DNA from 3 places in the Pseudofrankia coriaricola genome. Region 3 is predicted to be linked to each of the others. Evidence: riboswitches for the same ligand, from Rfam matches in the RefSeq annotation. Region 3 holds a riboswitch; each other region holds the start of a gene.
What was found. A riboswitch is a leader RNA that binds a small molecule or an ion and turns the genes downstream of it on or off. The one in region 3 is predicted to bind cyclic di-AMP.

Region 1 (9,902 bases), on a different contig from region 3:
ACGACGGCGAGGGTGCTGGACGTACTGGGGATCACGCGCCGGTTCCAGCGGTTCCGGCCGCCCCTGGTCTCTCGGACCTGGCGGGCCTCGTCGACGAGTCCCGCCGCGCGGGTACCACCGTCCTGGCCTCCTACTATCTGACCGAGCCGCACACGGTGTGGCCGGTCGCTGGCCGCGGCGGATACCGGATCGTGCAGGAAGCGCTGACCAATGCCCGTAAGCACGCGCCTGGGCAGCCGGTCACGGTGCTGGTCGACGGCTCGGCCGCCAGCGGGCTGCGCATCGAGGCTCGTAACCCAACGGACCGCTCCACAGGCACCGAGACGGCTGCCCGGCCCGGGCTGGTCGGAGGGGCAGGGCCAGTCGAAGGGGCGGGGCCAGTCGGAGGGACAGGGCTGGTCGGAGGGACAGGGCTGGTCGGGTTGGCTGAGCGGGCAGCACAGGCCGGCGGGACGCTCCGGCACGAGGTGACCTCGGACGGTGAGTTCCGCCTGTGTGCCTGGCTGTCCTGGGTGCCCATTGAGGACGGCGACATCGGCGGCGTCAATGCCAACGCCGGTGACGGTGGAAGTGACGTCGTCGGCGAGGGCGCTGGCAGCGGTTCTGGTGACGGTCACGGCGACGGTCACAGTGCCGGTGCCGGTGCCGGTGCCGTGCGCGGGCTTGGCGGGAGTGACGGGTGACAGGTCCTCAGCGGCCAGCCGTGCCCGGCACGACCGACAGGCTCGACCAGGCCGCGCCGGTACGGGTGCTGGTCGTCGACGACGACCCGCTGGTCCGGACGGCGCTCGCCATGGTGTTCGGCGGCGCGGACGGCGTGCTGGTCGTCGGCGAGGCGGGCGACGGTGACGAGGTGGGGGCCGCGGTCGACGCGCACGGCCCGGACGTGGTGCTCATGGACATCCGGATGCCACGGGTCGACGGCTTTGCGGCGACCGAGGCGCTGCGTGCCAGGGCCGACCCGCCCGAGGTCATCGTCCTGACCACCTTCGACACGGACGAGCATGCGCTGCGCGCGCTGCGGGCCGGAGCGAGTGGCTTCCTGCTCAAGGACACCCCGCCGGCGGAGATCGTCCGCGCTGTCCAGCGGGTCGCCGCCGGCGACCCGATCCTTTCGCCGGCGGTGCTCCGCCGCCTCATGGCGCACGCCGCCACGGCCTTCCCACCGCGCGGCGAAACGTCGCCGTCGGCTTCCGCACGGGCGACGGCCCCCGTTTCGGGGCGGGGGTCGGCGGCTGCCCAGCGCGCCCGCGCATCGCTCGACCTGCTCAGCGAGCGGGAACACGAGGTGGCGCTCGCCGTCGGGCGCGGGCTGTCCAACGCCCAGATCGCCGCCGAGCTGTACATGAGCGTCGCGACCGTCAAGTCCTACGTCTCGAAGCTGTTCACCCGCCTCGGTCTCGACAACCGCGTGCAGATCGCCCTGCTCGTCCACGACGCCGACCTCGAGGCCGGGTAGCCTCGCTCCACCCGCCAGGCCGTGGCAAGCAACGTCGGTCCTCCACGGCGCGAGTTCTGGAGATCCGTCAGACGTTGCGCGCCAAGGGTGACGCGTAGCGTCTGACGGATCTTCGACCTGCTGGCGCAGGCGACGGGGCGAACGTTCGCCGAAGCGGCACCAGACAGACGCCACCGCCCGTACCCGCCGGCCCGGCCCGACCGGGCCGTGTGGCGGCGGCCAGCGGAATCGACCGAGGTCGCCCGCGCCATAGCCCTGCGGCCGTAGGCGGTGACCGGGCGGCTGGAACAGCTTGGTGGCATGAGCTATCGAGTTGACGTTGAGCGGCTCGCGGTCCGTCATCGGGGCGGTGGCACGGCGCCACCGACGCTGGACGACGTCTCGTTCTCCGTGGAGCCGGGCCGCGTCTGTGGGCTGTTCGGCCGTGAGGGAGCCGGGAAGTCGACCTTGCTCGCGTGCCTGGCCGCCTACCGTCGCCCGTCTGGCGGCACGGTGCGCGTCGACGGTGAGGATCCCTACGAGAACGCGCGGCTGATGAGCGGGATCTGTCTGGTCGACGGCCGGGGCGGGATCGGGGTCGACGAGTCGACGACGGTCCGCGAGGTTCTCGAGATCGTCGCCCTGCTGCGTCCCCGCTGGGACCAGGCCTTCGCGAACAGGCTGCTCGACCGGTTCGAGGTCGCCGTCGGCGCGAAGGTCGGCACCCTGGCCCGCGGCCGGCGGGCGGCGCTCGCGGTGACGATCGGCCTGGCGAGCCGGGCGCCGCTGACGATGGTCGACGAGGCGCACCTGGACCTGGAGCCCGACTACCTGTCCGCGTTCCATCAGGAGCTGCGCGCCGACCAGGCCGCACACCCACGCACGATCATCCTGGCTGGTGCCACCGTCGGCGAAGGCGATGGCGATGGCGATAGCGATAGCGATGACGGCGGCGGCATGGACGGCCGCGGCGGTATGGATAGCCACAGCACGGACAGTCACGGCGGCGACAGCCCCGGTGGGGACGGCGGCCGCGAGGACAGCGGCGGCACGGGTAACGGCGGCGGCGGGCTGCTCGACGATGTCGTCCTCCTCGGCCGCGGGCGGGTGCTGGCGGCCGGGCGGCCCGCCGAGCTGCGCGCGCTCGGCCGTGAGCTCACCGGCGAGGCCGGCACCGTCGCCGATTTCCTGCGCGCCGTGGTCGGTGATGCCACGGCCGTTGTGGCCGATCGCCACCTGGGCCGGCTCCGCTCGGTCGTGCTCACCGGCCCGATGCCGCCCGAAGGGCTCACCACGGCGGAACGGGCCGGGATCAGCGTCGGCCCGGTGGGGCTGCGCGCGCTCGTCACCTATCTGACCAATGACCGACCCCAGTCCGGCGACCAGCGGGAGCGCATGTCATGACCGACCCCGACCAGCACGCCGACGACCTGGCGACCGCGGTGACCACGACCGCGTCCCCGTCCCCGGCCCCGGCGGGGAACGGACGGCCGTCGCTGCCGAACGCCGCCGCCATCACGACGGCCGGAACCATGATCTGGGTCGGCCTGCTGTGGCTGGCGATCGCCGCCGTGTTCGGGATCGTGCTCGGGATCGTGGCCGGGGCGGGCTCGACCGACCACAGTCTCTGGCAGCACGGGTTCTCCGGCTGGCAGCGGTTCGTGCCGCTCGCCGCGGGACTGTCGATGACGTCGACGTTCGCGCCGATGCTGGTCGGCAACGGTGTCACCCGCGCCCGGGTCGCCTCGGCGGCCACCGTGACGCTGGTCGTCATCGCGGTGGCCGGTGGCTTGTTCATCGCTCTCGGGTATGGCTTGGAGGGGCTCGCCTTCCACACGCTCGGCTGGCGCCACGAGCTGTCCGGCGGCCGGCGGCTGTCCGGCGGCGGCGGGCTGGTCCGGGTGGGCGCCGCCTACGCGGCGCTGTTCGCCTGCTACTTCGCCTCCGGATGGCTGATCGGCGTCGCTCGGGGGGTCCTTGGCCGGGAGGCGTTCGTGCCCCTGGTCGTGCCGGCCCTGCTTCCGGCGGCCGTGGCGGAGCTGGTGCTGAGGCGCGGCGTCACAGGGCCGCCGCTGGCAGGCCGGCTGGGCCTGGACAGTCTGCCGCAGCCTCCCCTCACGCTCGGCCTGCTCGCCGCGCTCGCCGCCACTGCCCTCGCCGCCCTGCTTGCCCATGTCGCCAGCCGGCACATCACCCTGCCCATCTAGGCGAGGTTCCCGGCGCGGGCCCGTGGTCCCAATGCGCGGCCATACCGGGGACAATTCCGCGATCCGGTCGAACCGTCCGGCGGCAGCCGGGGCAGACTGGGCCGCATGGGTACAGGGGAGCCCTCCGGGGAGTACTCGGGCCAATATCAGCCGACGGGCTGGTACCAGGGCTACCCGCAGGCGGGCCAGAACCAGCCGTATCAGCAGCAGTACCAGCCGCCATACCAGCCTCCGTACGAGCAGCAGAACCAGCAGCCGTACGCGCCGCAGTACCAGCCGGCGACCGGATACCAGTGGGCTCCGCCGGAAGGGCAGGTCCCGCCGGCTGGCCAGAACCCCTGGTACCAGTCGGCCGGCCGCCAGCCGTCGCCGTCCCCTAGGCGGCCCTGGCTGCTGCCCGTGCTGGTCGTCGGTGGGCTGGTCGTTGTCGCCGGCGTTGTCCTCGGCGTGCTGAGACTGGTCGGCCATGACGGTGGCTCGGGCGAGACCACGGTGCCGAGCGCCTTCGTCGGAACCTGGTACGGCACGGTCGGCGGCGCCGAGATGTCCCTGGACCTCAAGGACGGCAAGGTCGGCGACATCGTCGGCGCGACGACGTACGCGGGCGCCTGCACCGAGACGGTGACGCTGCTCGAGGTCGGCGACGACTCGTCAGTCCGCGTTCACGAGGCGGCGCAGCCGGGCGACGAGGTCTGCACCGACGAGGACATCACCCTGATGCTCCAGGGGTCGGGTCGGTTGAGCCTGCACTATGAGTCGCATGCGGGAAGTGACCCGGATGGGACGGTCATCCTGACGCGAAACGGCGGAGGCAGGGCGACCTGACCGTCGGTCGGGGCGGACGGGAGCTGAACAGCGAAACCGCCCTGACCTCGACAGGAGGGAAAGGTCAGGGCGGTTCCTGGGCTCCCGCGCCCGGAGGGGGAAGAGGCGCGGGAGGGCGTGAGTGCCGGCGGGCTGGCCGCATTGCTCACCCACCGGCGGGATTCCGACCGTCCGACGACGGTCGGGGCCTTGACTAGCCGAACAGAGCCTTGTGGGTCTGCGGCCCGACGACGCCGTCGACCAGCAGGCCGTGGGAGGCCTGGTAGGCGCGCACGACACCGTTGGTCTGCGGGCCGAAGTAGCCGTCGACCCCGACCGTGTAGCCGAGGCTCGCGAGCTTCTGCTGCAGCTGGCGGACCGCGTCCAGGTAGGTGGCGTGGTTCGCCGCCTGTGACAGGTACCAGGCATTCGCCGGGATCGCCGGGGCCTTGGCCAGGGAGACCGGGGCGGCGAGGACAGCGCCGCTGCCGACGGCGTTCGCGGCGGCATTGCCGCGCGCCAGGTAGGCGCGGTAGGCACCCTTGGTGTAGGTGGTCCAGGCGCTGGGGCCGGAGCCCTTGCAGACCTGGGTGGCGGCCCATGCGTTGGTCGCCGGGTCGTAGAGGTCGCGGCTGCCGACCCAGCCGGCGTGCGCCCGCATGTTGATCTGCCACAGGCCGCGCGAGTCCTCGCCGACGGTGGCGTGCGCGTAGCGGTTGCCGCTGGACTCGGCGAGTGCGATCGCGACCCAGGTGGCGAGGCCGACGCGGCAGCTGTCGAGGCCCGCGGAATGCGCGTAGGCGGCGATCTGAGAATCCGAGACGATGGTGGAGGCGGCGCTGGCCGGAGAGGCGCCGGCGAAGACGGCGGCGCCGGCGGTGGCCGTCATGACACCGGCGGCGACAACAGCGGAGCCGCGGCGGCGGACAACATTCTTCTTACGATGACGACCCTTGCGCATTGTTCGAGATATCTTTCCCGCACGCCTGTGAGGTTAGCTGTCGGGTTCGGGCCGGGAAGCCCGGCCGGTCATTTTCGGGCGCGTTGAACAAGCGCCTTGAATGGCCGACTTAACCCCGAGGGCTGGCGCCACGTGGCGCCAGCCCGGAGGAACGTGGTTCCCCCATTTCTGCCCTGGCGATCTCTCGGAGGGGGCACTGGGCCGGGGGCAGAACTCGGCGTCCGGACCGGTGCTTGCAGCGAGCGGAGCAACCGTAACTAGCTACCCGCTGTAGTCACAAGCTGGTGAACTGGGCAGATGTCCGGCAGGTCTGTCACGCAGCGTGCAATACCTTGTGGCAGTGCGCTTACTGGTAGCTAATTGTGACCAGCGTCACAGTAATTGACGCGAAATTCGGGGAACAAGAGCTGGTTGCCGCGCGAATCATTGTCGCGGAGCGGCTTTTGGTGGTCACTTGTCCCGCTTGTGGCCCGCCGCGAGCGGCGCAGATCAGATGCGCCGCGTAATGCCTGGCCGGACTTCCCTCTGGTCGAGCAATCGCCTGTCGCGGCGTGTTCCGGTCGTTGGGTCGCCGTGGTTGAGGTCACAGCGGGTGACCTGGGCTCGTCGGCCGTCGAGGAGTGCGTTCGTGCGGGCCATTTCCTGAACACACCGGAGGCGGCTGATGGCGATTACCTCTACACGTACGGCACCCCGCCTGGCGACAGCCTGCTGTCGGCCCTCCTGGAGTACGTCAGCACCGACACGGCCAAGAACCTGCTCCGCGGCGAGGGCTTCACCCCGTGCGTCGACCGCGACAAGAACCTCATGGCCACCCTCTGCGCCACCCGCCGCTGATCCCCCGCCCGGCTCAAGGCTGGAAGCGGTAGCCCATGCCGGGTTCGGTGAGCAGGTGGCGGGGGCGGGCCGGGTCGTCCTCGAGCTTCTGGCGCAGGCGGTTGAGGTAGGTGCGCAGGTAGTGGGTCTCGGTCTCGTACCTCGCGCCCCAGACCTCGGTGAGCAGCTGGCGCTGGGTGACGAGCTTGCCCGGATGGCTGACCAGCACCCTGAGCAGACCCCATTCGGTCTTCGTCAGGTGGATCTCGTCGGCCCGCTCCTCGCCGGCGGCACCGTCGCCCACGTCACCACCGGCACCGCCGTCGGGCGAGACGCGCCCGGCGGTGCCGTCAGGGCCGTCCGCGTCGTCGTCCGCATGGCCCGTGCCGTTCGCGCCGCCCGCGCCGCCCGTGCCGCCCGTGCCGTCGGCGGAAGGCCAGGCGCGGGTGACGCGGTGGGCGGCGAGGTCGACGGTGATGTGGCCGAAGCGGACGATCGGGCTCGCCCCCTGCTCGCCGCCGCGGCGGCCGACCGCGCGCAGCCGGGCGAGCAGCTCGTCGATGCCGAACGGCTTGGTGATGTAGTCGTCGGCGCCGGCGTCCAGGGCGCCGACCTTGTCGCGGCTCTCGGCGCGGCCGGACAGGACCACGATCGGCACCCGGGTCCAGCCGCGCAGGCCGTGGATGACCTCGACGCCGTCCATGTCCGGCAGGCCGAGGTCCAGGATGACGATGTCCGGGAGGGCCGACGCGGCGGCGGAGAGGGCACCCGCGCCGGTGTCGGCGACGACCACCTCGTAGCCGCGCGCCCGCAGGTTGATCCGCATCGCGCGCAGGATCTGCGGTTCGTCGTCGACGATCAGCACCCGCGTCATCGGACGCTCCCGGCGTCTCCGCCGCCCGCCGCCGCGCCGGGCCCGTCATCCCGCCCGGGCCCGTCATCCCGCCCGGGCCCGTCATCCGGCCCGGGCCCGTGTTCGATCCGGGGTTCGCCGTCCGCGTCGGCGGGGAGGTCGATGACCATCGTGAGGCCGCCGCCGGGGGTGTCCTCCGGGGTGAGCGTGCCGTCCATCGCCTCGATCAGGCCCCGGGAGAGCGCGAGGCCGAGGCCGGTGCCGGTGGTGTTGTCGGTGTCGCCGAGGCGCTGGAACGGCTGGAAGATGGCGTCCCGGTCGGCTTCCGGCACGCCGGGGCCGCGGTCGACGACGCGGATCTGCACCCGCCCGCCGAGCGTGCTCGTGGTGATCAGCGGCGGAGTTCCGGCCGGCGAGAACCGGATCGCGTTCGCGACGACGTTCGCGACCACCCGTTCCAGCAGCACCGGGTCGGCCCGGATCGCGGGCACCTCAGACACGTCGCCGACGTCGCCGATCTCGTCACGACCATGATCCGCGGGCTCGGTGCCGATACGGACTCCGGTCGCGTCCGGGCCGATGCCGTCGAGCGCGAGCGCGACGACGTCCTCGGCATGGACCGCCCGCGGGAACACCGACAGCACCCCGGCCTGCAGCCGGCTCATGTCCAGCAGGTTCTCCACCAGCGCCGTCAGCCGGTCGAGCGACTCGTCCGCCGTCGCGACCAGCTCGGCGCGCTCCTCGTCCGACCAGGCCACATCCTGGGCACGCAGCCCCGTGACGGCCGCCTTCGCGGCGGCCAGCGGCGCCCGCAGGTCATGCCCGACGGCGGTGAGCAGCGCGGAGCGCACCCGGTCGGCCTCCGCGAGCGGCCTGGCGCTCGCCGCCTCCTCGGCGAGCCGGAGGCGTTCGGTGGCGGTCGCCGCCTGGGCGGCGAACGCGGCGAGCAGCCGCCGGTCGGCGGCCGGGAGCGGACGGCCGCGCAGCGCCAGGGTGAACCGGTGACCGGCCGGCACCTCGACCTCGCCCTCCGACGGCCGCGTGCACGGCCGGTGCCCCACCGACGCGACGACCCGCCAGCGCTCCCGTCCCGTCCTCGCCTTCGCCGGCTCCGCGGCCGCGCCGGCCGTCGTCGACGGCGTCGCCGGTCCGGTCCGGGCGTCCTCGTCGGGTGAGTAGGACTCGAGCAGCGCCACGGACGTCATCCCGAAGCTCTCACGCGCCCGTTCGAGGATCGCGGGCAATGGGTGCTCGCTGCGCAGCACGGTGCCGGCGAGGGTGGCCAGGGTCTCCGCCTCGGCGCTCGCCCGAGCGGCCTGGCCAGAGCGCCGGCGGGCCAGGTCGACGACCCGGCTGACCGCGACCCCGACCGCGACGAACACCACCAGCGCGAACGTGTTGTTGTGCTCGGCGACCGTCCAGTGGTGCAGCGGCGGAGCGAAGTAGTAGTTCAGCAGCAGCGACGAGGCGACCGCCGCGGCCAGCGCCGGCCAGATCCCGCCGACGACCGCCACCGCCACCACGACCAGCAGGTAGAGCAGTATGTCGGACGTCAGGTTCAGGGCGGAGCGGGTCGCCGCCGCCACCGCCGTGAGCGGCACGAGCGTGGCCGCCGCCAGCGCGAACCCGGCCAGCTGGCGCCGGTACACGACCCTGTGGTCGCCACTGTGGCCGGGGCCGGGGCCGGGGCCGTGGCCGGGCGCGCCGGGCCGGTGAGGCCGGCGACCGCCCGCCGGCTCCTCGCCGGTGGGCCGCCCGCGGCCGCTGGCGGCGCTCGACCGTTCGTGGGTGACGAGGTGGACGTCGATCGAGCCCGAGCGGGCGGTCGTCGTGACGCCGACGCCGCGGCTGAGCACCTGGGCGAGCCGGCCGCGCCGGCTCGCGCCCAGGACGAGCTGGGTGGCGTTCTCGGCCCTGGCGAAGTCGAGCAGCGCGGCCGGGACGTCGTCGCCGAGAACCTGGTGGTAGCTGCCGCCGAGGCTTTCGACCAGGTCGCGCTGGCGGGCCAGCGCCGCCGGGTCCGCGCCGCTGACCAGGCCGTCCGGGCGGCTGACGTGGACGGCCAGCAGGTCGCCGCCGCCGGGGAAGCGCGCGGCGATGCGGGCCGCGCGCCGGATCAGGGTGTCGCCCTCGGGTCCGCCGGTGAGTGCGACGACGACCCGCTCCCTGGCCTCCCAGGTCGCGGTGATGCCATGGTCGGCGCGGTACCTGTCGAGCTGTTCCTCGACCTGGCCGGCGACCCAGAGCAGGGCGAGCTCGCGCAGCGCGGTGAGGTTCCCGACCCGGAAGTAGTTCGACAGCGCGGCGTCGACCTTGTCGGCGGCGTAGACGTTGCCGTGCGCCATCCGGCGGCGCAGTGCCTCGGGGGCCATGTCGACCAGCTCGACCTGGTCGGCGGCCCGGGCGACGGCGTCGGGGACCGTCTCTCGCTGCGGCACCCCGGTGATCTTCGTGACGACGTCGTTCAGTGACTCCAGGTGCTGGATGTTGAGCGTGGTGACGACGTCGATGCCGGCGGCGAGCAGCTCCTCGACGTCCTGCCAGCGCTTGGTGTTGCGGGCGCCGGGAACGTTGGTGTGCGCGTACTCGTCGACGAGCGCGAGTGCCGGCCGGCGGGCGACCACCGCGTCGACGTCCATCTCCGTGAACTCGCTGCCCCGGTGCCGCAGGACCCGCCGGGGGACGGTCTCGAAGCCCTCGGACATGTCGGCGGTGAGCGGGCGGCCGTGTGCCTCCACCAGGCCGATCACGGTGTCGGTCCCGCGCCCGGCCCGCCGGTGCCCCTCGGAGAGCATCGCGTAGGTCTTGCCGACCCCGGGCGCC
Region 2 (9,902 bases), on a different contig from region 3:
CCGCCCGTCCGCGTCGAGCCTCGTCCCCGCGTGCAGGACGTCCACCCCGGTGAGCCTCGCGGCGGCATCGAGGCCGCGAATCGGGTCGCCGAGCCGCGGCGTGCCCGGGTAGCCGGCGGCGGCGAGCACCACGGTGACCGCCGCGCCCGACCGCCACACCGGCGGGCGGCGGCCCGTCAGCACGTCGGTCAGCGGCGTGGTGAGCAGCGCGAGGATCGCCTGCGTCTCCGGGTCGCCGAACCGGGCGTTGAACTCGACCACGCGCGGCCCGCGCGCGGTGAGTGCCAGGCCCGCGTAGAGCAGGCCCGCGAACGGGGTGCCGCGCCGGGCCATCTCGGCGACCGTCGGCCGGATGACCGTGGTGACCACCTGGCCGGCCAGCCCGCGTGAGGCCCAGGGAAGGGGAGCGTAGGCGCCCATCCCGCCGGTGTTCGGACCGGTGTCGCCGTCTCCGATCCGCTTGTGGTCCTGGGCGGGCAGCAGCGGCACCACGGTGCCGTCCTCGGTGACGACCGCGAACATCGACACCTCCGGGCCGTCGAGGTACTCCTCGATCACCACTCGGTCGTCCGGCCCTTGGAGGCAGCTACGGACGGCGGTGACGGCGGCGTCGCGGTCCTCGGTGACCGTCACCCCCTTGCCGGCGGCCAGCCCGTCGTACTTGACGACGTAGGGCGGGCCGAAGGTGTCCAGGTCGGCGAGCGCCGGCTCGACCTCGGCGTGGTCGCGGGCCGCGGCTGTCGGCACGCCCGCGGCCCGCATGACGTCCTTGGCGAACGCCTTGCTGCCCTCCAGCCGCGCCGCGGCGGCGGACGGCCCGAAGCACGGCAGGCCGCGGGCGCGCAGCTCGTCGGCGGCGCCGCCGACGAGGGGGACCTCCGGGCCGATGATCGTGAGCTCGGCGCCGACGGACTCGGCGACGGCGGCCACCGCCTCCGGGTCGGCGACGTCGAGCGGGCGGGGCTCGGCGATGTCGGCGGTGCCGGCGTTGCCGGGCGCGCAGACGATCGAGCCGACGCGGGGGTCACGGGTGAGCGCCCGGCACAGCGCGTGCTCCCGCCCGCCCGAGCCGACCACAAGGACCTTCATGCCCACGCCGCCACCTCTGGGAGCACCCGGCCAGGCGGTCGTGGGCGTCGTACGCCGTGCGTCATCGGTCCGTCGGTCCTTTGCCAGTCGGGGTGCGGCCGCCGCGGGCCGCCCCTGGGGACCGGTGACGCTGGTCGGCGGGGGACCTCAGGCCCGCGCCGCACCATACCCGGAAACCGACCTGTCCCCTGATTCCCCGACGCTCGCCTAAAGCCCGATTCCCGCCCTCCAGAGCAGCCGGGCCATCCCGTCTACCAGGTGGAGGGCACAGCGGCGGGCGTCGACCTCGGCCATGCCCTCGACGATCGACGGCGCGTCGACCGGCCAGACCCGCACCTGCCGGCCGACCACGGTCAGCGGGGCCGGCAGGTCCCGGCCCTCGAACGTCCGGCCGCCCGGCTCGACGAACAGGTGCAGCGACCGGCCGGCCGAGGGGAAGCTCTCACACCGCCAGTAGAGCAGCGGCCACGCCGTCAGCTGGCTCCTGCCGTGCCAGTGGCTGGGCGGCCCGCCGGCCGGGGGGCGCCGGTCATGGCGGTCGGCGCCCCGCGGGGGGTTCCCGGGGCTCCTCCTGGACCGGCGAAGGCCGGGGTTCCTGTCGGATGGGCGGGGCCGGTCCGGCGGGTCGGCCGGCTGGTCCGCCGGCGAGTCGGTGGCCGAACGGGCCGCTCCCGCCGGATCGACGAGCCCGAGCGGGATGGCCAGGTCGTCGGCGGTGCGCAGCGCGGCGCGCGGCCGGCCCTCGGCGCGATGCCTGGCTCCCGCCAGCCGCGGAACGTCCCGCACCACCCGCATCGTCACCGGAGGCATCAGCTCCGCCTCGGCGCACAACCTGAGGAACGTGGCCAGCTGCGCCTCGACATGGGTGGCGATGGCGGCCGAACGCTCCCGACGCTCCGCCTCGGCCCGCTGGGCGCTGCGCACCCAGTGGCTGCCGCGCAGCAGGACGTCGGTGAGCGCGTCGGGCAGCGCCTCGCCCGTCGGGGAGAACCCGACCGGCCACGCGTCGGCATCCACGTCCGCGCGGTAGCTGCCCGGCCTGACCTGCCAGAAGAGCTCCGCCGGCCCGGCGGGGACCCTGTCACTGGTCCGGGCGGGGCCGATCCCGCCTTGACGGCCGTCGATGGGGGCCAGCACTGCCGGCGTGCCGGAGGTAGGCCTGAAGCTGGCTTCCCTCCGTGCTTCCGGCGGTCCTGGAGTGGGTTGCGGCTCCTCGGACGGGCGGGCGACCACGTGATCCACCTCCCGGCGACTGCGCAGCGTGACCAAGGAAGCGTGACCCGTCACGGGCCGTGCCGCAACCGGGCGGGCGTGGCGCTGGTGATCCGTCAGTGATCCTGGGGACAACGGCCCGCCGGGCGTGCGAAGGAAGATCATTTTCGCACGCCCTTTGGCCCTCTAGTGATCCTGGGGACAACGGCCGCCGGGCGTGCGAAGGAAGATCATTTTCGCACGCCCTTTGGCCCGTTAGAGGAGGTCGCGTAGGACGAGTGTCTGGTCGCGGCCGGGGCCGACGCCGATCGCGGAGATCGGGGCGCCGGACATCTCCTCCAGCGCCCTGACGTAGTCCCGCGCCTCGGGCGGGAGCTGGTCGAACGAGGTGGCGCCCGAGATGTCCTCGTGCCAGCCGGGCAGCTCCTTGTAGATGGGCTTGGCATGGTGGAACTCGGTCTGGGTCATCGGCATCTCGGACATCCGCGTGCCGCCCACGTCGTAGGCCACGCACACCGGCACCCGGTCGAAGCCGGACAGGACATCCAGCTTTGTCAGGAACAGGTCGGTGAGCCCGTTGACCCGCACCGCGTAGCGGGCGATGACCGCGTCATACCAGCCGGTGCGCCGGGCGCGGCCGGTCGTCACCCCGAACTCGCCGCCGACGCGGCGCAGCTCGTCGCCGACCTTGTCGTCGAGCTCGGTCGGGAACGGGCCCGAGCCGACCCGGGTGGTGTAGGCCTTGATGATCCCGATCACGCGGGTGATCCGGGTCGGGCCGATGCCCGCGCCGGTGGCCGCGCCGCCGGCGGTCGGGTTCGACGAGGTGACGAACGGATAGGTGCCGTGGTCGACGTCGAGCAGGGTGCCCTGCGAGCCCTCCAGCAGGACGACCTTGCCGGCGCGCAGCGCCGAGTCGAGCACAAGCCCGGTGTCCGCGATGTGCGGGCCGAGCTGCGCGGCGTAGTCCAGGTACTCCTCGACCACCACGTCAACCTCGATCTTGCGGCGGTTGTACACCTTGGCGAGCACCTGGTTCTTCTCGCGCAGCGCCAGCTCGAGCTTCTGGCGCAGGATGCCCGGGTCGAGCAGGTCCTGCACGCGGATGCCGGTGCGCGCGACCTTGTCGCCGTAGGCCGGGCCGATGCCGCGGCCGGTCGTGCCGATCCGGGCCTTGCCGAGGTAACGCTCGGTGACTCGGTCGAGGGCCCGGTGATGCGGCATGATCAGATGGGCGTTCGCGCTGATCATCAACCGGGATGTGTCGATACCACGGGCGCGGAGCCCAGCCATCTCCGACAGCAGCACGCCGGGGTCGATCACGACACCGTTCCCGATCACCGGGATGCAGTCGGCACGCAGGATTCCGCTGGGGATGAGGTGCAGGGCGTACTTCTCGTCGCCTATGACCACCGTATGGCCGGCGTTGTTGCCGCCCTGGTAGCGCACGACGTAGTCGACGGCGCCGCCCAAAAGGTCGGTCGCCTTTCCCTTACCCTCGTCGCCCCACTGGGCTCCGATCAGGACAAGCGCAGGCACGGGGCAAGACTGTACTAAGAACGAAGCCCGACCTTCCCCACCGATTGGCTAAGTGACGGCCTGGTGTCTGGCTGTGCGTTCGATGCCCGACCCGTCCCGGTAGCCAATCGCCGACCTCCCAGATCGCTGACCTCCCAGATCGGCTCCCAGACCTCCCCGATCGGCTTCGCCAATCGGGCAGGGACCCCGGATCCGGCAGGGACCCTGTCGCCAATCGGGCAGGGACCCCGGATCCGGCAGGAACCCTGTCGCCGGTCCGGCAGGAACCCCGGGGACCCCTCGGGCAACTCGGCGCGGAGGATTCGGCCCCGCGGGCCCGACGATCAGCCGGCCTGCCCGAGCTGGCCGGGCGCGGTGGGGTCGCTGTCGGCCAGGAACGTCCCGATCCGCTCGACCTCGGCGGTCTCGCCGATCGCGGCCGCGGCCTGCCCGAGGGCGGCCAGCGCGCGCAGGAATCCCTGGTTCGGCTCGTGCGACCAGGGCACCGGCCCGTGCCCGCGCCAGCCCGAGCGGCGCAGCGCGTCGAGCCCGCGGTGGTAGCCGGTGCGCGCGTACGCGTACGCCTCGACCGGGCGCCCGCCGTCGAGCGCCGCCTCGGCCAGCACCGCCCAGGCCGCGCTGGATGTGGGGAAACGAGCGGCCACGTCGCTGGCCGCCGCGCCCTCGGCGAGCGCCGCGGACGCGGGGTCGAACGGCAGCAGGGTAGCCGGCGGCCCACCCAGAAGATCGGCACGCCCGGACGGAGTCGTCATACCCCAACCGTAATCGCCCCGACCCGCCACCCAAGGACCGGCCCGCGCCGCGAGCCTGACGCCGTTCTGGCAAGCGAGGCACTCGACCTAGCCCCAAGAAGATGACGGCCCGTCCCGCAAGCGTGGTGCCGTTCTGGTGAGCGAGGCACTCAACTCAGCCCAGGGGGGTGACGGCGCATCAGCGCTGGCGCCAACCCACCCACGTCGCCAGCCTGGAACCAGCCCAGCCACCGTCATACGCCTGTGCCCGGAACCACGCTCAAGGGCGCTCCGCGCCCGCCAGGCTGACGCAGCGGTCAGACGCGCAGCGGCTGAGCCGCGCGGCAGCCTCAGCCTTGGACGGTCGCGTTCCAGATGTTCTCGCCGACGACGCCGGGCTGGCCGTCGCTGACCTTGGTCAGGTACGAGTAGAGCGCGGCGACGCCCTGCGACTGCGGGCCGAACTTGCCGTCGACGGTGAGCGAGAAGCGCTGGTCGCGCATCTGCTGCTGCCAGACGTACGCGTCGGCGCGCACCTTGCCGCCGTCGGCCGAGGAGATCGTGCCGTGGAAGCCCGACTGCTGGACCTCCGAGCGGGCCCGGTCGAGCGTCATCGGGGGCTCGACCGGCTGGACCGCCTGCTGGACCGAGCCGCTGGAGGCGGACGACGAGACGCCGCCGACCGGCCCGTTGTTGGTCAGGCCGAGCTTCTTGGAGCAGGCCGGCCACGGGGACCAGCCGCGGGAGTTGTACAGCCGGTATGCCGCTTCGTCCTGGACGGCAGGTGGCGCCTCGCTGGGCAGGCCGGAGTAGCCGAGGCCCTGCCAGGTCCGCTGGTCGAACTGGTAGGCGCCGTAGAAGCCGTTCCCGGTGTTGATCGAGTAGTTGCCGCCGGACTCGCACTGGCGCAGCCGGGCGAAGTCGTCCGGGGTGGCGGCGCCGGCCGGTATCGCGGTGACCGCGAGGCCGCTGCCCACGAGCGCCGTGACCGCGCCGGTGGTGCGTAGCAGGCGGGCGGTCGACGACGGGCCCTGCTGGGCGCGGTGCCGGCCTCCCGTCCTGTAGGCGGGCCGGGCTTCGCCGGTCTGCTCAGACGGCATGTCGGTCCTTCCCTGCGCCTGCGGGGTGAGCTGTCGGGTTCGGGCCGGGAATGCCCGGCCGGTCGTCACCTCGCGCTCCGCCGATGGCGTCGCGTCCGGGCTGACCGGCTTCACCCCAAGGACGCGACTGTCGCCACGCCCGGAAATGGGTCCCCCGCTCCTGCCCAAGCGGATCCGTGCCCCGCGATAGAGGGGCCATCTCCACACGCGGGTGGGGGCAGGACTTGGCGTCCGCCCGCGCGACTCACCCAGGTCGGGCGAGTAGCACCGGACTGTAGCGAGCCCGCATCCTTCGCCGCAAACCGGGGTCGCCCCAGTGAACGGGGCGGCCCCGGTTCGCGACTGCTCCAGCGGTGGCGCCAGCCGCTCGCTGACGCCGCCTGGCCGGCACGCCGGCCGGCAGCAGCGCGATCATGATGAGGCTCGCGCGGCTTTCAGCCCTGTGGCCGGCGCGGCGGCCCAGCGGCGAGGCAGCGGCCGGTCGTCTACCGCCAGGTCCCCTTGCCCACCGACCAGCCGGCGGGTCAGAGCCGTATGCCTCCGACTGGCGGCCAGAGGCGGGGTGGGAAAGGGGTCCCGTCGCCGACGTGGGCAGCGGTCGGTGGGGGCCGATCGCGGCGAGGTTCCAGCGGCGGCGGGTCGACTGACCTCGCGGGGCCGGCCCGGGAGGGAGGTGCCGGGCGGGTGGCCCAGGCCGAGGCTCTTCTTCAGGGACCGGCGTCAGCCGATCTCCGGGAGTTCCGTCAGCGACAGTGGCAGAGCCCTGCGCGGCCGGAGGCCTCGGCAAGAAGGTCAGACGGGCGGTGACGCCTGACTGCTCAGGCGAAGGTGGCGGCCCAGGTCTTTGGACCGACGACGCCGTCGACGGCCAGGCCCTTGGCCCGCTGCAGCGCGCGGGCGGCCTCGGCCGAACGCGGCCCGTAGTGCCCGTCGACGGCGAGCGAGTAGCCGATCTTGTTCATCTGGGCCTGCCAGGACCGGACATCGGCGCGGTACTGGCCGGCCAGCGCTGTCGTGAACGGCAGGCGCGCCGTGGTCGAGGAGATCGCCTGGGTCACGAGGGGCGCCCTGGGGGCTGAGCGGGAGGCCTGGCTGGCGCCGGGGGAACTGGCGCCAGGCGCGAGCTGGTCCGGGCCCATCCCGCGGCCGCAGTCCGGCCACTGGCCAAAGCCGGAGCGCTGCGCGAGCCGCAGCGCCGCTTCGTCCTGAACCGCGGGTGGCGCGGCACTCGGCAGTCCCGAATATCCGAGGCCCTGCCACGTTCTCACAGAGAACTGGTACGCGCCGTAATATCCGTTGCCGGTATTGATGGAATAGTTTCCGCCGGACTCGCACTGGCGCAGTTCTGCCCAGGTGGATGAGGCGTTCGCGGGTGTCGCGACGGCGATCGTGCCACCCACGGCCGCGGCGATGACGGGAACGGCCGCGAGGGTCTTGCGTAGCCGGCGTGCCGGGGACGTGATGGCCCGCCGGGGCTCCCGGGACTGGCGGATCGGCCCCGCCGATTCGGCGGGTTCGGGGCTGACGGAGACGCGCACGCTCGTGGTGCCGTCTGGCGGACAGTCGGCCAATGGCGGAACGAAACGCCCGCCGGGCATGCGATGTCGACCAGGGGTACTTGTTTCGGACATGCGTGGTTGCCCTTCCCCACGCCTGCGAGGTGAGCTGTCGGGTTCGGGCTGGAAAGAGATTGCCCGGCCGCGCGACATGTTCGGCTGTTGGGCTGACGCGCTAGGTCCTGCGCATCAACGAGTACAGCGAAAGTCGGTCGGCTTCACCCCTAGGACGCCTGTTGAGGGCGAGGCTGGCGTGGCGCGCTGTCTGGCCACGCAGGCCGTCGCCCTATTGAGCCTTTTCCGTCACCACTTCGGCTCCACGGGTCTCGTCGGTCCCGATAAGGCTGGCGGAAAAGGTCGCTGTCCAGGATCTCTGGTCAGGCGTCCGGATTCGGTTCCCCCGTTCCTGCCGCTGGTTAAAAACTCGCCGGGCGGGGGCAGGATTCGGCGTGCCGCCCGGTGGGTGCCTGTCCTGTCGCCAGGCACGGCGAAGACCATAACCACATTCCTCGGGGTGACGGCAAGCATTGAAATAGGCACGTGAAGAAGGCCACACCGGCGTGTCGCTGCTTGAAATCTGCCCGAAACGATGTTAGCGCGCGCATACGCGCGCTCATCTTTCCTACCCGGTGCCGTGGTCGGTGATTTCTTGCTCCGCGTCGAAGATCTGCTGACTGGCGGTTTCGCCCCACAACGGGCGGGACCATCCGTGCCGGAGGGCCACGCGCGGGTCTGGTGTCGTCCGCGTGTCGCGTCGAAAAATAAATCTACCATTCTGCCGCCCGAACGGCCCCTTCGATGCATGCCCGGGCGAAATGCGATCCTCGCTACACCCGTCGGGACACACCCGGTTGCTGTACATTCGGTAGTCAAATGATTACTTCTGGTTAACTATTGCGGTTGCGACCGCTAGATGCCGTACCCCGCGGTGGTCTACCGACGGTGGCGCTCAGTGGTCCAGAAGTCGCCGATGGGTAGTCGCCCCGTTCGGAGCGGTACCGGGTCGGGCGGGAAGGTTGTTGTTGGTTCGCTCCGTGCGGGCGGCGCGCTCCGGCCCCGTACTCGCTTCGCTCCCACGGGACCTCCGCGCGCCGTCCTCCTCCGCTCACGGGCGTTCCGGCGACCTCCGCTGCGGCCCGACCCCGTCGCTTCGCTCGTGGCCGGGCCTCCGCGGAGGCGCGCCTCCGCGCCAGCTCGGTTGCCATGCGCTGGAACGTCACCAATCCTCGAACAGCCTCTGTTTGCGGGCACTTCGCTGCGCTCGTGGGCGGTGCTCGCGCCTGATGGGGTAGGAAGCGCTAAGTCACAGAACGACTTCGGCCCGGGGCTGCCAAAGTGGCGGCCCCGGGCCGAAGGTGTGACTTCGAGCTCAAGATGATCTAGAAACGGTCAAGCGCGACGTAACCGTGCGGCGCGGAGGCTTCCGCAAGGCTCTGGCTCACGCCTGGATCGAGTGGGTCTTGGTTGGTGACGTTCAGCGATAGGTGACCGTGCGGCGCGGAGGCGCGCCTCGCGGAGGCCCGTCCACGAGCGAAGCGACGTGGCCCCGCGGGGATGGTTCTGGATCGGGTCGTTGTGGATTGGTGACGTTGAGCGGCGGGTGACCGTGCGGCGCGGAGGCGCGCCTCGCGGAGGCCCGGCCCACGAGCGAAGCGAACTGGGTCGGGCCGCAGCGAGGTCGCCGGAGGGCACGTGAGCGGAGGAGGACACGGCGCGGAGGTCCCTTGGGAGCGAAGCGAGTAAGGGGCCGTAGCGCCGTGCCCGCACGGAGCGAACCAGATTAAATGGCCTGGCCGGCGCTGCGCAGGTCCTCGCAGGCCTGCGCGACACGCTTGGCCATGTTCGCCTCGGCGGCCTTGCCCCAGGTGCGGGGGTCGTAGGACTTCTTGACGCCGACCTCGCCGTCGATCTTCAGGACGCCGTCGTAGTTCTTGAACATGTGGTCCGCGACCGGCCGGGTGAACGCGTACTGGGCGTCGGTGTCCACGTTCATCTTGACGACGCCGTAGTCCAGCGCCTCGCGGATCTCGGAGAGCTCCGAGCCGCTGCCGCCGTGGAAGACCAGGTTGAACGGCTTCGCGTCGGGGCCGAGCCCCAGCTTGGCGGCCACGTGCTGCTGGCCGTCGCGCAGGATCGTCGGGCGCAGCTTGACGTTGCCCGGCTTGTAGACGCCGTGCACGTTGCCGAAGGTGGCCGCCAGCATGTACCGGCCCTTGCCGCCGGTGCCGAGCACCTCGGCCGTGCGCCACATGTCCTCGGGCGTGGTGTACAGCTTCTCGTCGATCGCGCCGACGACGCCGTCCTCCTCGCCGCCGACGACGCCGATCTCCACCTCGAGCACGATGTTCGCGGCCTTGCAGTCCGCGAGCAGCTCCTCGGCCAGCTTGAGGTTCTCCTCCAGCGGCACCGCGGAGCCGTCCCACATGTGCGACTGGAACAGCGGGTCGCGGCCGGCCCGCACCCGCTCCTTGGAGATGGCGACGAGCGGGCGCATGTAGGCGTCGAGCTTGTCCGCCGGACAGTGGTCGGTGTGCAGGGCGATCTGTACCGGGTAGGCCTTGGCGACGTGGTGCGCGAACTCGGCCAGTGCCTCGGCCCCGAGCACCATGTTCTTGACCGTCGCCCCGGACAGGTACTCGGCCCCCCCGGTGGACACCTGGACGATTCCGTCGCTG
Region 3 (9,902 bases):
CCATCCGGCTGTCCCGCCGCACGCTGCGGACCATCAAGGGCAACCTGTTCTGGGCCTTCGCCTACAACGTCGTCCTCATACCGGTGGCGTTCCTCGGCTACCTCAACCCGCTGTTCGCCGGCGCCGCGATGGCCGCCAGCTCCCTGTTCGTCGTCTCCAACTCGCTACGCCTACGCCGCTTCAGTGCGGCGTGGGCGGGGAAGCCCGACCCCGTGGCCCGACCGGCCGCCTCCGGGAGCACCACCGGATCACCGGCGTCCTTGTCCTCATAGTCGACGGCGCCAGTCCGGCGTCCGCGTAGCTCCTGGACCCTCGGTGAGCGAGACGATCAGGCCAGTCGAGATGTCGTGGGCGACGATTCCGGAACCCTGCCAGCTCGGCTGGATCGACGTCGTCCGCCATGGTCTCCATGCCGGCGGGCTCCGTGTCGGGCACCGGTGCCGGCATGGGCAACATGGCCTCGGGCGACGGGCTCGCCGCCGAGGCCAGCGGCCTGCGGTTCGTCCCGGCGGTGACCTCGTTGCCGGCCAACCGGCCCAGCGTGTTCCGGTTCCAGATCCGCGTCGCAGACGGGACGCCGGTGACCTCCTTCCAACCGGACCAGACCAAGCTCATGCACCTCTACCTGGTCCGGTCCGACCTCACCGGCTTCCAGCACGTCCACCCGACCATGGCCAGCGACGGCACCTGGACCGCCGACCTGGCCGGCACGCCAGCCGGCACCTATCGGGTGTACACCTCGTTCATCACCCGCGTCGGCGGCACGAACGCCCCCCTGGTCCTCAGCCAACCAGTCACCGTCCCCGGAACGGCTGCCACCGTCCCGCTACCGGCAGCGGCGACCAGCGCCACAGTCGACGGCTACACCCTCACCGTCTCCGGTGACAAGCCGATGGCCGGGATGACGCACATGCTCACCGTCACCGTGACGAAGGACGGGAATCCGGTCACCGACCTGCAGCCCTACCTCGACACCTAGGCCCACCTGACCGCCATCCACGCCAGCGACCAGGCCTTCGCCCACTTCCACCCGCAGGACAGCGTCAACGGGGACCACGGCGGCCCGGCCCTGTCGTTCGAGGCGAATCTGCCGAAGTCCGGCAGCTGGCGACTGTTCCTGCAGTTCCAGACTGCCGGCAACCTGCACGCCGCCGCGATGACCATCACTGTCGGATAGGACCTCGAGGCCACTACCGGCTCATACCTGGCCAGGCAGCGGGTCCCCGTTCGGCAACGGGCGGGGACCACCATCCGTCAGCCAGCGATGGTCTCGGCCTCGTCAGTGCACGTGCGCCCGCCCGTCACCTGCGCCTTCCGCACGGTACGAGCATGACGACCCACGCGCCGCCGCGCCCTCAGCAGCGACGGTCAGCAATGCTGCCACCCACAAGGGCGGTACCGGTCGGGCCAACGGCAGTGGCCCGAGCGCCGCCGCGGGCCGCGAGGTAGGCGGCCAGCCGCATCTGGCCCGGACCGGTCGCGCAGGTCCCGCAAATAACTGTTCCTCCGCCGGATCCGAGAGAGATCACGCGGAAAAATCATCTGTACGCCATCTCAGCGTACGTGGCCTACGGTGGCAGCGGGCGGCCTACCGATCGTCGTCATCCCGCTCGGCTGGCACTTCTTGGTCGTGATGTCTCGGGTTTCACGGTCACACCTTGTGGTGGAGCGAGGCGGCCGGCACGGTCAAGCCGGTGGACTGAGGTCGCGCAAAGCCCACCGGTGAGCGCAAGAATGATCCACGGTAGCGCGGAGATCCCGATGTTCCTCCCGGCGTCGAGGGCGGCGCCGGTAAGCAGGTTTCCCGCGGCGATTCCTATCCCGGAGAGCGTGTTGTAGAGGCCATAGTAGGTGCCCATCATGCGATCGCCGCCGAGTGTCACGATGGTGGCCATCTCGAACGGATAGACGAGCATGGTTGCCACTGCCAGGAGCGCGGACGCGGTCAGCACGGGCACCATCGCCAGCGCTTGGGCCGGAAGCGACCGGGCGGCCGCTTCCGCCCCGTGCTGGTCGAAGGAAGCGGATAGCACGAGCGGGAGGAATGCCAGGCCCATGAGGATCAGTCCTCTGCTCATCGCCTGGCCGGGGGTCCAGCGGGCTTTCACCCACATGGTGAGCCGAACCTGACCGGCCACGGTGAGCAGGCCAGAAAGGACAAACAGCAGCGTTACCCCGGTCTCGCTGCCGGTCGCGCGTCTGACCTCGATCGGAAGCCCCAGGTAGACCTGGAAGGTCAACACGTACGACCCGATCATCGCCAGAGCGAAAAGCAGGAACGACTGGTTGGCTAGTACGACACGCCAGGACCGGATAATGGACAGTGGCGCCTCGCCGCCGCGGCCGGTGTGAGAAACCTTGCTGTTCGTTTCCCTGTCGCCGGCTGGTTCAGGACCGGCGATGTCCGGGCTTTCGTTTCGGGTCCGCGCTGGCAGCGCCCGAGCTTGCAGGACGGTCAACAACAGAAACACCGCGGCGGCCACGGCGCACACGAGCGTGAAGTCGATCGCCAGCAGAGCGAGCCCGATCAGCGGACCGAGCAGGATCCCGAGCTGGTAGAAGATATTGAACACCGCGAACGCGTCGACCCGGCGTTCGCCCGCCTCTGCTGCCACGTAGGCGCGTACCGCGGGGTTGAACAGAGCTCCAGCGAAGCCCGTCAGGGCGGACGCGATGATCAATACGGGGATGGTCTCGGCGAAGCCGAGGAGCGCGAAACCGGCGGTACGCAGCGCCAGTCCGGCGAGGATCATCGGCTTGTAGCCGAAGCGATCGGCGAGGCTTCCGCCGAGCAGGAACAGTCCTTGCTGGCTGAGGTTGCGGACTCCGAGCACGAATCCGACCAGCCAGGCCGCGAGCCCGAGCGTCACCGATAGGTAGCTCGCCAGGTAAGGCATGAGCATGTAGAAGCCGATGTTGATGCCCAGTTGGTTGATGAGCAGGAGCCGGATCGGCCGGTCGAAGGACCGGATCTGGCTCCAGGTCCCTGTCATCGCTGCGCTGCCCGGCAGCCCACAAGCTCGGGATGCGACAGCGGGTCGACCACCCGGGCGCAGCGGGTCCACCGGCGCACGACCCGGTCGGCTGGATGGTCGAGCACATCGGGGTTCCAGGCGGGCACCACGTCCAACAGCTGGTGCTCGGCGCAGTAGTCATTGTCATAGATACTGTTCCAGTAACGCTGTGGCCCGTCCGGGAAGATCGCGACGATACGAGTGTCGGACGATGTGCCCCGGCTGAGCCAGGATGCCACCAGGGCGACGGCACCCACGCTCCATCCGCCAGTCGCGAACCGTGTGGCAGCCAGTCGCCGGCAGGCCCAGACAGCCTCGCCGGGCGCTACCCAGTGGACTTCACTGAAGGCGTCGTACGCGACGTTGCGCGGGTAGATGCTGCTGCCGAGGCCACGCATCAGCCGGGGTCCAGCGGGCTGCCCAAAGATGGTCGAGGCGATGGTGTCCACGCCGACCAGCCGCAGGTCGGGGAAGGAATCCCGCAGGACGCGGGAGACGCCCGCGCTGTGTCCGCCGGTGCCGACGCTGCACACGAGGACGTCCACACGTCCGATCTGCTCGATCAGCTCCAGCGCGAGTCGCTCGTAGGCGGCCACGTTGTCGGGGTTGTGGTACTGGTCGGGACAGTAGGCGCCGGGATGCTCGTCAAGCAGGGCCTGGACGCGGTCTCGCCGGGCCTGCTGCCATCCGCCAGTGGGGTGTGGCCGCTCGACAATGTCGATCTGCGTGCCGTAGGCGACCAGCAGGCGGTGCAGGATCGGCTCCATGCCGGGGTCGGTCACGAGCGTGACCGGGTGGCCGTACGTGATTCCGGCGAACGCGAGGCCGAGTCCCAGGGTCCCACTGGTCGACTCGATGACGGGCCGGCCGGGAGCGAGCTCGCCGCGTCGTCGAGCGCACGCCACCATGTGCAGGGCGGGTCGGTCCTTGATCCCACCCGGGTTGTGACCTTCGAGCTTGGCCCAGAACCCGCCTGTGCCCCCGAAGCAGACGTCGGGGATCCAGAGCACCGGCGTGTTGCCGACCACGTCGGCAAGGGAACGCGCCGCCGGGGGCGCGCCTGCCGGACGCGTCGGGACGGGTGTGCGGGCAGCGACAGAGGCGTATGTCATCGTGGCGTTCCTTCGAGGCTGATGCCCGTGCGTGCATGGCGTCAGCGGCGACGGTCGGCTGCGGCACCGTACGGAGCCCTACGAGGCACCGTCTATGGGGATGAGCCAGTGCCGGACCGCGCCGCTGCGCGCCCGCCGATCAGACGACGAAGCACGGTGTTGGCGGCTAGGTGATAGAGGAGAAGATTGCTACCCGTCGATCAGTTTCGAAGTACGCATATCCGCATGAAGAGCCCGCGCGTGACCGCGTGAACGCGACCGCTGTGATACGCCGGTCCCGGCCTGACGCCGGTAGCCGCCCACAGGACCGGCACCACGGCCAGCCCCAGCAGCACGACGACCGGAGAGGCTGGAGCCACGGCATCCAATCGTGCCGGGAGGATGAACTGAGAAGGGCAACCGACCACCAGATGGTCTTGGCCGGGCCAGAGCATCGGGGACGGTGGCTGGATCTCCGGGAAGTCCGCGGCGACCGAAGGCTCGCCGGCGTGCGCCTCGGGGGTGACGTCCGGCGTGCTCAAGGCGACCGCGGTGCGAGGGTGGTGGTCTTCTGCCAGCCCGTGGGACTCATGGACGGCGCACAGGATTCCGTGGACCACGATGGCCGCGAGCAGAGCGAGCAGAGCGAGCGCCGCGACTCTGTGCGACCTCGACGTCGTGTTCCCGCAGGCCAGGTCCACACGTCCCACGCTAGCCCACGCTCGACGTTCAAGCGATTACGGAGAGTCGCGAATGGAGTGCTGTCCGGGCCGCTACCGGTCAGGGTTCGTCGGGGTCGGGTAAACGAAGCTCCGGATAATCAGATGTTTGGGGGCAGCGAGCACCTCATGGACGATCTTCCCATCGGGGGCAAGGGTGAGTTCGATCTGGAGGCCCTCGGCGGGGTAGGCCAAGGCCAGCCGGGTCTGCCCGGCGGTGACGCCGAGACGGGTGGTGACTGGGGCTTGGCCAGTGCCATAGGGTTCGCTGTCCAGGAACCGGGTGCCGGACAGGGACAGCACGGACGGGGTGCCCAGGCCGCGGCTGGTGTCGCTGGTGACCCGCTCGTGCAGGCTGAACTGGCCCACCTGCCGCATGGCGGCAACCGCTTGGCGCAGCAGGTCCGGGTCCGGACTTGGCGGCCAGGCCACCGCCAGACTCGCCCTCCCACCGGTCCAGCTGGGCGACCGGCGCGCGCATCGCCGCCGCCGACATCGCCGCCAGCCCCACCGACCGCACCCTGCTGCTCGCCACCACCGAACGGGGCGTCGCCACCAGCACCGACGGCGGGCGGACCTTCGCACCGCCGCGCAGCTCCACCGTGCAGCTGTTTCTCGCCTGGCCGGCGGCCAGCGCCCTCTACGGGCTGGACCTGACCGGCATGCTCAGCGTGAGTGCCGACGCCGGCGCCACCTGGAAGCGGGTCTCCACCATCCCCGGCGGCGGACCGCAGGCGTTCACCGCCGTCGACGAAGGCCACCTGCTCGCCGCCACCAGCGACGGCATCTACGAATCCCGCGACGCCGGTGCCACCTTCACCCGGATCCTCCCACTGGCCGAAGGCTGACAGGCACTACCGCACGCTCAGACGGGGTGGCCCGTCTTCGGAGAACCCGGGACTTCACCCAACACGATCATCTGCTTGTTGGCGGCGCCAGCGAGGAGGTTGATCACATTCCGGCTCGCGGTAACAGCGGCGAATGCACCGATCGTGGCGCACTCCGCCAGCTCCTCCGCTCTTCCGACGGTCCGCGGGCGGCATGCCTGCGGCGTCGAGCCGGCCGCTCCCGGGCCCTTACAGGACGCGGCCGACGTAGTAACGGCTGGTGTAGATCGGCTCGTACTTGACGACATCGCCGCTCCGGGGAGCGGCCCACATGTAGCCGTTGCCGGCGTAGATGCCCATGTGGGTGATGTTGTCGGGGGTGCCGAAGAAGATCAGGTCGCCGGGTTGTTTGGCGGACTGCGGGACGTGGATCGTCGCGTTGTACTGCTGCTGGGCGGTGCGTGGCAGGTAGCGGCCCAGCTGCTTGTAGATGTACTGCGCGAAGCCGGAGCAGTCGAAGGCGTTGGGGCCGGTCGCGCCCCACACGTAGGGCTTGCCGGCCTGCAGGGACGCGAGGTAGACGGCCTTTTCGCCGATGGTGCTGCGGGGGATCGCCGTCGCGATGCCTCCCGGCCCGGAGCCCGGACCTGCCGTGGGGCTGCGGACGACGACGGTGGCGGCCTCCGCCGTCGAGGGGCGCAGCGCGGCGTCTCCGTCGAACACCGCGGTGATCGTGGTCGTGCTCAGCAGGCGGGCGCTGATGCGGGCGTCGCCGTCATCGTCGGTTCGCAGGATGGCGCTTTTCGACCAGCGGGTGCCGGTGACGACGACGATGTTGACCTGCTCACCCGCGACGGGTGCACCGGTCGTCGCCGCCGCGGCGTGGACCGTGAAGGTCACCTGGTCGTTGGGGCTGATCGTCGTCTTGTCGGGCGTGATGGTCAGGGCTGTGAACTGCTGCGTCGGGTTCGCGATCTCCGCTGCCAGTGCCACGCCGTCGGGTGCGTCCTGCGGGGCCGGCTGGTTGCCGAACATCGAGGCGCCGAGTGTGGATGCCTGCATGATCGGGTCGGCGGTGGGCTGGTCGTCGCCGGGGGTGTCGGAGGTGGCCGCGGCGAAGCCCGTCATCGAGGTGGCCAATGTTCCGCTGGCCAGGAGGGCGACGGTGGCTGCCCGACGCCGAGGCTCGGTCATCCGGCGGCGCGTAGACCCCCTGGTCGCCGTGCCCGGTCCCGATTCGGCGTCCAGGTCGTACCTCCTGGGCCACAGTCCGTCAAGCGACCACCGACCGCCGCCCTGAGCAGGCACCGCGTCCCCTCCCTCGCCGCGTCCTCGAACGCGTCCACCGCAGCAACGACGCCAGATAGTAGTACTACTGGTGTGATTGGTAGGAAAGGGTGGGGTGGCAGCGGGTCGGCCGGGCGCCTCGACGCGCAGGGCCTCCACGTCCGGGAGGCGTGCCGCCAATGCGCTCGTACCCGCCACGTCGTACTCGACCGCGGCGAGCGACCCAACACGCGGTAACAGCCCGTTCGTCGTCTGCCCAGTTCGAGATCGAACAGCTACTCCACCGCGACTTCGCCGTCGAACACGTCACCCTCCAGGTCGACCACCACCCCGCCGTGCTCGCCCTACGCCGCCGAACACCACCATCCATCGGCCACGTGCAGTGATCGGGATGTGCGGGCGTGGTCACGTCGATAGCAGAAGGAGCGGTCAGGGTCCGCAGATCGGGCCTGTCGGAGGCGTTCATCTCCGGGTACCCGGTCAGCCAGCGTCGGCATCGAGGTCGGAACCGATCTTTGGCTCAGGCCGCGCGGTGGCCTGAGCCGCCTGGGGATTGCGGGCCACCAGTCGCTCCACGATCCCGCGTTTGTATCGTTCGTGCCGCTCGATCGGGAAGCCGGCCGCCTGTACCTGCACCAGCGGCCGGCGTAGCAGCTACTCGCCACCGATGCGAACGATGATCGCCTCCAGAACGCGCTGGACGGCACGGACTTCCCGGCGGGCGCCGGCGACGTGGTCGAGCAGGAGCAGCCGATCCTGCTGCACCGCCTCACCGGCCTGTCACCCATGCCCTTCCCAGACATCCTCTGTAGGATTTTGGTCCTTAAGATTCGGAACTGGTGCCCAAATAACACCACCAACCCAGCAAGGCCCGGCCGAGCCGGCGAGTAGGCCCGCTCGTCATAGGGATGCAGGCGTCACCACCCCGGGCTAGGTACCACTCGTGCCGCCTTCTGTGGCCTCTCGGCCCCAATGTGGGATCTGTACGTAGTTTTTCAACTACGCACGGTAGTCAATGGTCGGCACCATCTCGCCCGCCTCTACTGTTCTGGGTAGCCGGTGACTCTCGGCGACACCCGTCACGACACCGGCTCGTGGGGCCCGGAACCGACAGCTCGTGGGACCAGGCGTGTCCGTGCTACCTACTACGCATCGTCGTATCCAAATGGACTAGTCTCGTTCACGACGTCACGTCCAACACCGGACCGAACGCCGAATCCTGCCCGCGGTCCCGGTGTCCCCTCCGAGTCGTCACCTCGGGCAGGAGCGGGGGACCCACCTCGCATGACCGGCCAGCGCCCCCTCCGGCGCGGGCCTTGGGGTGAAGCCCATCGCGTGCTTGCTGCGCGAGGGCCGGGCAGCCCAGCCCGAACCCGACAGCTCACCTCGCAGGCGTACGGGAAGGACCACACTTGTCCGCGCCCTCCGTACAGTGGGATACCGACACCCTGCCTGATACCAGCAGGGGTCGTCATCGCGGTCTGACCGCGGTGGCAAAGGTCCGAGGTCGTACCGCGGTCGCCGCGGCTACCACCGGTGCGATCGCGATGTCCGGCATCGCCCTCGCCGGCTGCGCCCCGGCAGCCGACACCTCGGCGGACGCGTTCGGAGATGACGGCTCCGTCACCACCGGCCTCAGCCTCGCCAGCGCCTTCGGCTCCGGGTCGATGGGCGGCTCTGGCACCGACGTCCGCCCGGTGAGCCTCGCGTCCACCCTTGGCGCCGACGGCACCGACACGGCGTCCGACCTGGCCGCGCCGACGCTGACGGCGAAGGCCGACGTCGACCTGTTCATCACGAACCCCGACGTCACCGCCTATGCGGACCAGCCGGTCGAAATCGGCTTCAAGCTGACCAACAAGGACACCAACCAGCCGCTGGCCAACCAGCTGGTCAAGGTCCAGGTCAAGCTACCGACCGGTTTCGCGACCTTCCTGCACCTGCAGACGAACAACGACGGGTACACCTCGTACACCGCGCGGGTGCTGACCACGACACAGATCACCGCGGTCTTCGACGGCACCGACGCACTGCAGTCCGCCACCGCCGACAACGTCGGCACGGTGAACGTCGCGGAGCGGCCGGCCCCCTCGGCGAGCCGGGGCGTCACGGTCAACGCCCCGTCGAACGGCGACCTGGGCGAGAAGGCCGTCTACCTGGCGTCGCTGCAGGCCGGCAAGCCCTACGTCTACGGCGCCAACGGGCCGGACTCGTTCGACTGCTCCAGCCTGGTGCAGTACGTCTACCGGCAGCTCGGCCGCAACCTGCCGAGGACGGCGGAGGCGCAGTACGAGGCCACGGTCCACGTCGACCAGGCGCACAAGGAAGTCGGCGACCTGATCTTCTTCGGCGCGCCGGGCGAGATCTACCACATGGGCATCTACGCCGGCGACGGGAAGATGTGGGCCGCGCCGCACTCCGGCACGGTCGTCCAGCTGCAGACGATCTGGAGCACGAGCTACCTCGTCGGCCGCGTCCTGTAGGAAGGCGCGGCGGGCGAGGAGGGCTTCCTCCTGAGCGTTACGTTCGGCCGGCTTCGGCTGCCCCGCTCAGGCGGACCTGCCCGCGAACCCCTCCCCTGCGGGTTCGCGGACGTGGCCTGGCGGCCCGGCCAGCTCCCGCTGGCGGGACCGCCGCTCACGGAGTTCCCGAAGCCCCGGGGCCCGTTGACGCCCGACAAGACGACGGCATAGCGGTGCTGCTCGCCAGCCGTTCTCGGCGGCGGTGATTTCCGGCCCGGACACAACGTCGGCCGCGCTGGCCCTTCGCCGCCGACCCGTCCCGTTTTTCTCCGAGCACGTTCCAGAACTCTTCATGTAGGTAGCAGCAGGCGCGGCCCTCGCCCCTTAGCCGCGCCATCCACGACGTCCGCCGGTGGCATCGAGGGCTTCCCCTCCCGCCCTCGGATTCCGCCAGCGGACTACCCGCCGTCCGAACCCCTCGGTGGCGGCCCGACCGGCTCGC

Region 1: linked by a shared signal. The riboswitch ahead of QOZ89_RS32745 (peptidoglycan-binding protein) and the one ahead of QOZ89_RS24240 (C40 family peptidase) in region 3 are both predicted to bind cyclic di-AMP.
Region 2: linked by a shared signal. The riboswitch ahead of QOZ89_RS28330 (transglycosylase family protein) and the one ahead of QOZ89_RS24240 (C40 family peptidase) in region 3 are both predicted to bind cyclic di-AMP.

What each region holds. Positions count from the first base shown of each region.
Region 1 is NZ_JASNFO010000073.1:72,109-82,010, reverse strand. Features, by position in the region: gene QOZ89_RS32770 (sensor histidine kinase) at 1-683, shown strand, start outside; gene QOZ89_RS32765 (response regulator) at 680-1,459, shown strand; gene QOZ89_RS32760 (ATP-binding cassette domain-containing protein) at 1,760-2,842, shown strand; gene QOZ89_RS32755 (hypothetical protein) at 2,839-3,645, shown strand; gene QOZ89_RS32750 (hypothetical protein) at 3,751-4,470, shown strand; gene QOZ89_RS32745 (peptidoglycan-binding protein) at 4,664-5,410, opposite strand; cyclic di-AMP (ydaO/yuaA leader) riboswitch at 5,418-5,599, opposite strand; gene QOZ89_RS32740 (hypothetical protein) at 5,984-6,247, shown strand; gene QOZ89_RS32735 (response regulator) at 6,261-7,100, opposite strand; gene QOZ89_RS32730 (sensor histidine kinase) at 7,097-9,902, opposite strand, start outside.
Region 2 is NZ_JASNFO010000057.1:5,447-15,348, reverse strand. Features, by position in the region: gene purD (phosphoribosylamine--glycine ligase) at 1-1,089, opposite strand, end outside; gene QOZ89_RS28345 (hypothetical protein) at 1,297-2,226, opposite strand; gene QOZ89_RS28340 (adenylosuccinate synthase) at 2,557-3,840, opposite strand; gene QOZ89_RS28335 (DUF3151 domain-containing protein) at 4,164-4,592, opposite strand; gene QOZ89_RS28330 (transglycosylase family protein) at 4,922-5,671, opposite strand; cyclic di-AMP (ydaO/yuaA leader) riboswitch at 5,691-5,845, opposite strand; gene QOZ89_RS28325 (transglycosylase family protein) at 6,490-7,164, opposite strand; gene fbaA (class II fructose-bisphosphate aldolase) at 9,008-9,902, opposite strand, start outside.
Region 3 is NZ_JASNFO010000044.1:134,536-144,437, forward strand. Features, by position in the region: partial or broken gene QOZ89_RS24200 (copper-translocating P-type ATPase) at 1-272, shown strand, start outside; partial or broken gene QOZ89_RS24205 (DUF8832 domain-containing protein) at 455-1,177, shown strand; gene QOZ89_RS24210 (MDR family MFS transporter) at 1,602-2,993, opposite strand; gene QOZ89_RS24215 (PLP-dependent cysteine synthase family protein) at 2,990-4,126, opposite strand; gene QOZ89_RS24220 (hypothetical protein) at 4,327-4,815, opposite strand; gene QOZ89_RS24225 (hypothetical protein) at 4,879-5,202, opposite strand; gene QOZ89_RS24230 (WD40/YVTN/BNR-like repeat-containing protein) at 5,241-5,672, shown strand; gene QOZ89_RS24235 (C40 family peptidase) at 5,901-6,845, opposite strand; cyclic di-AMP (ydaO/yuaA leader) riboswitch at 8,181-8,347, shown strand; gene QOZ89_RS24240 (C40 family peptidase) at 8,429-9,421, shown strand.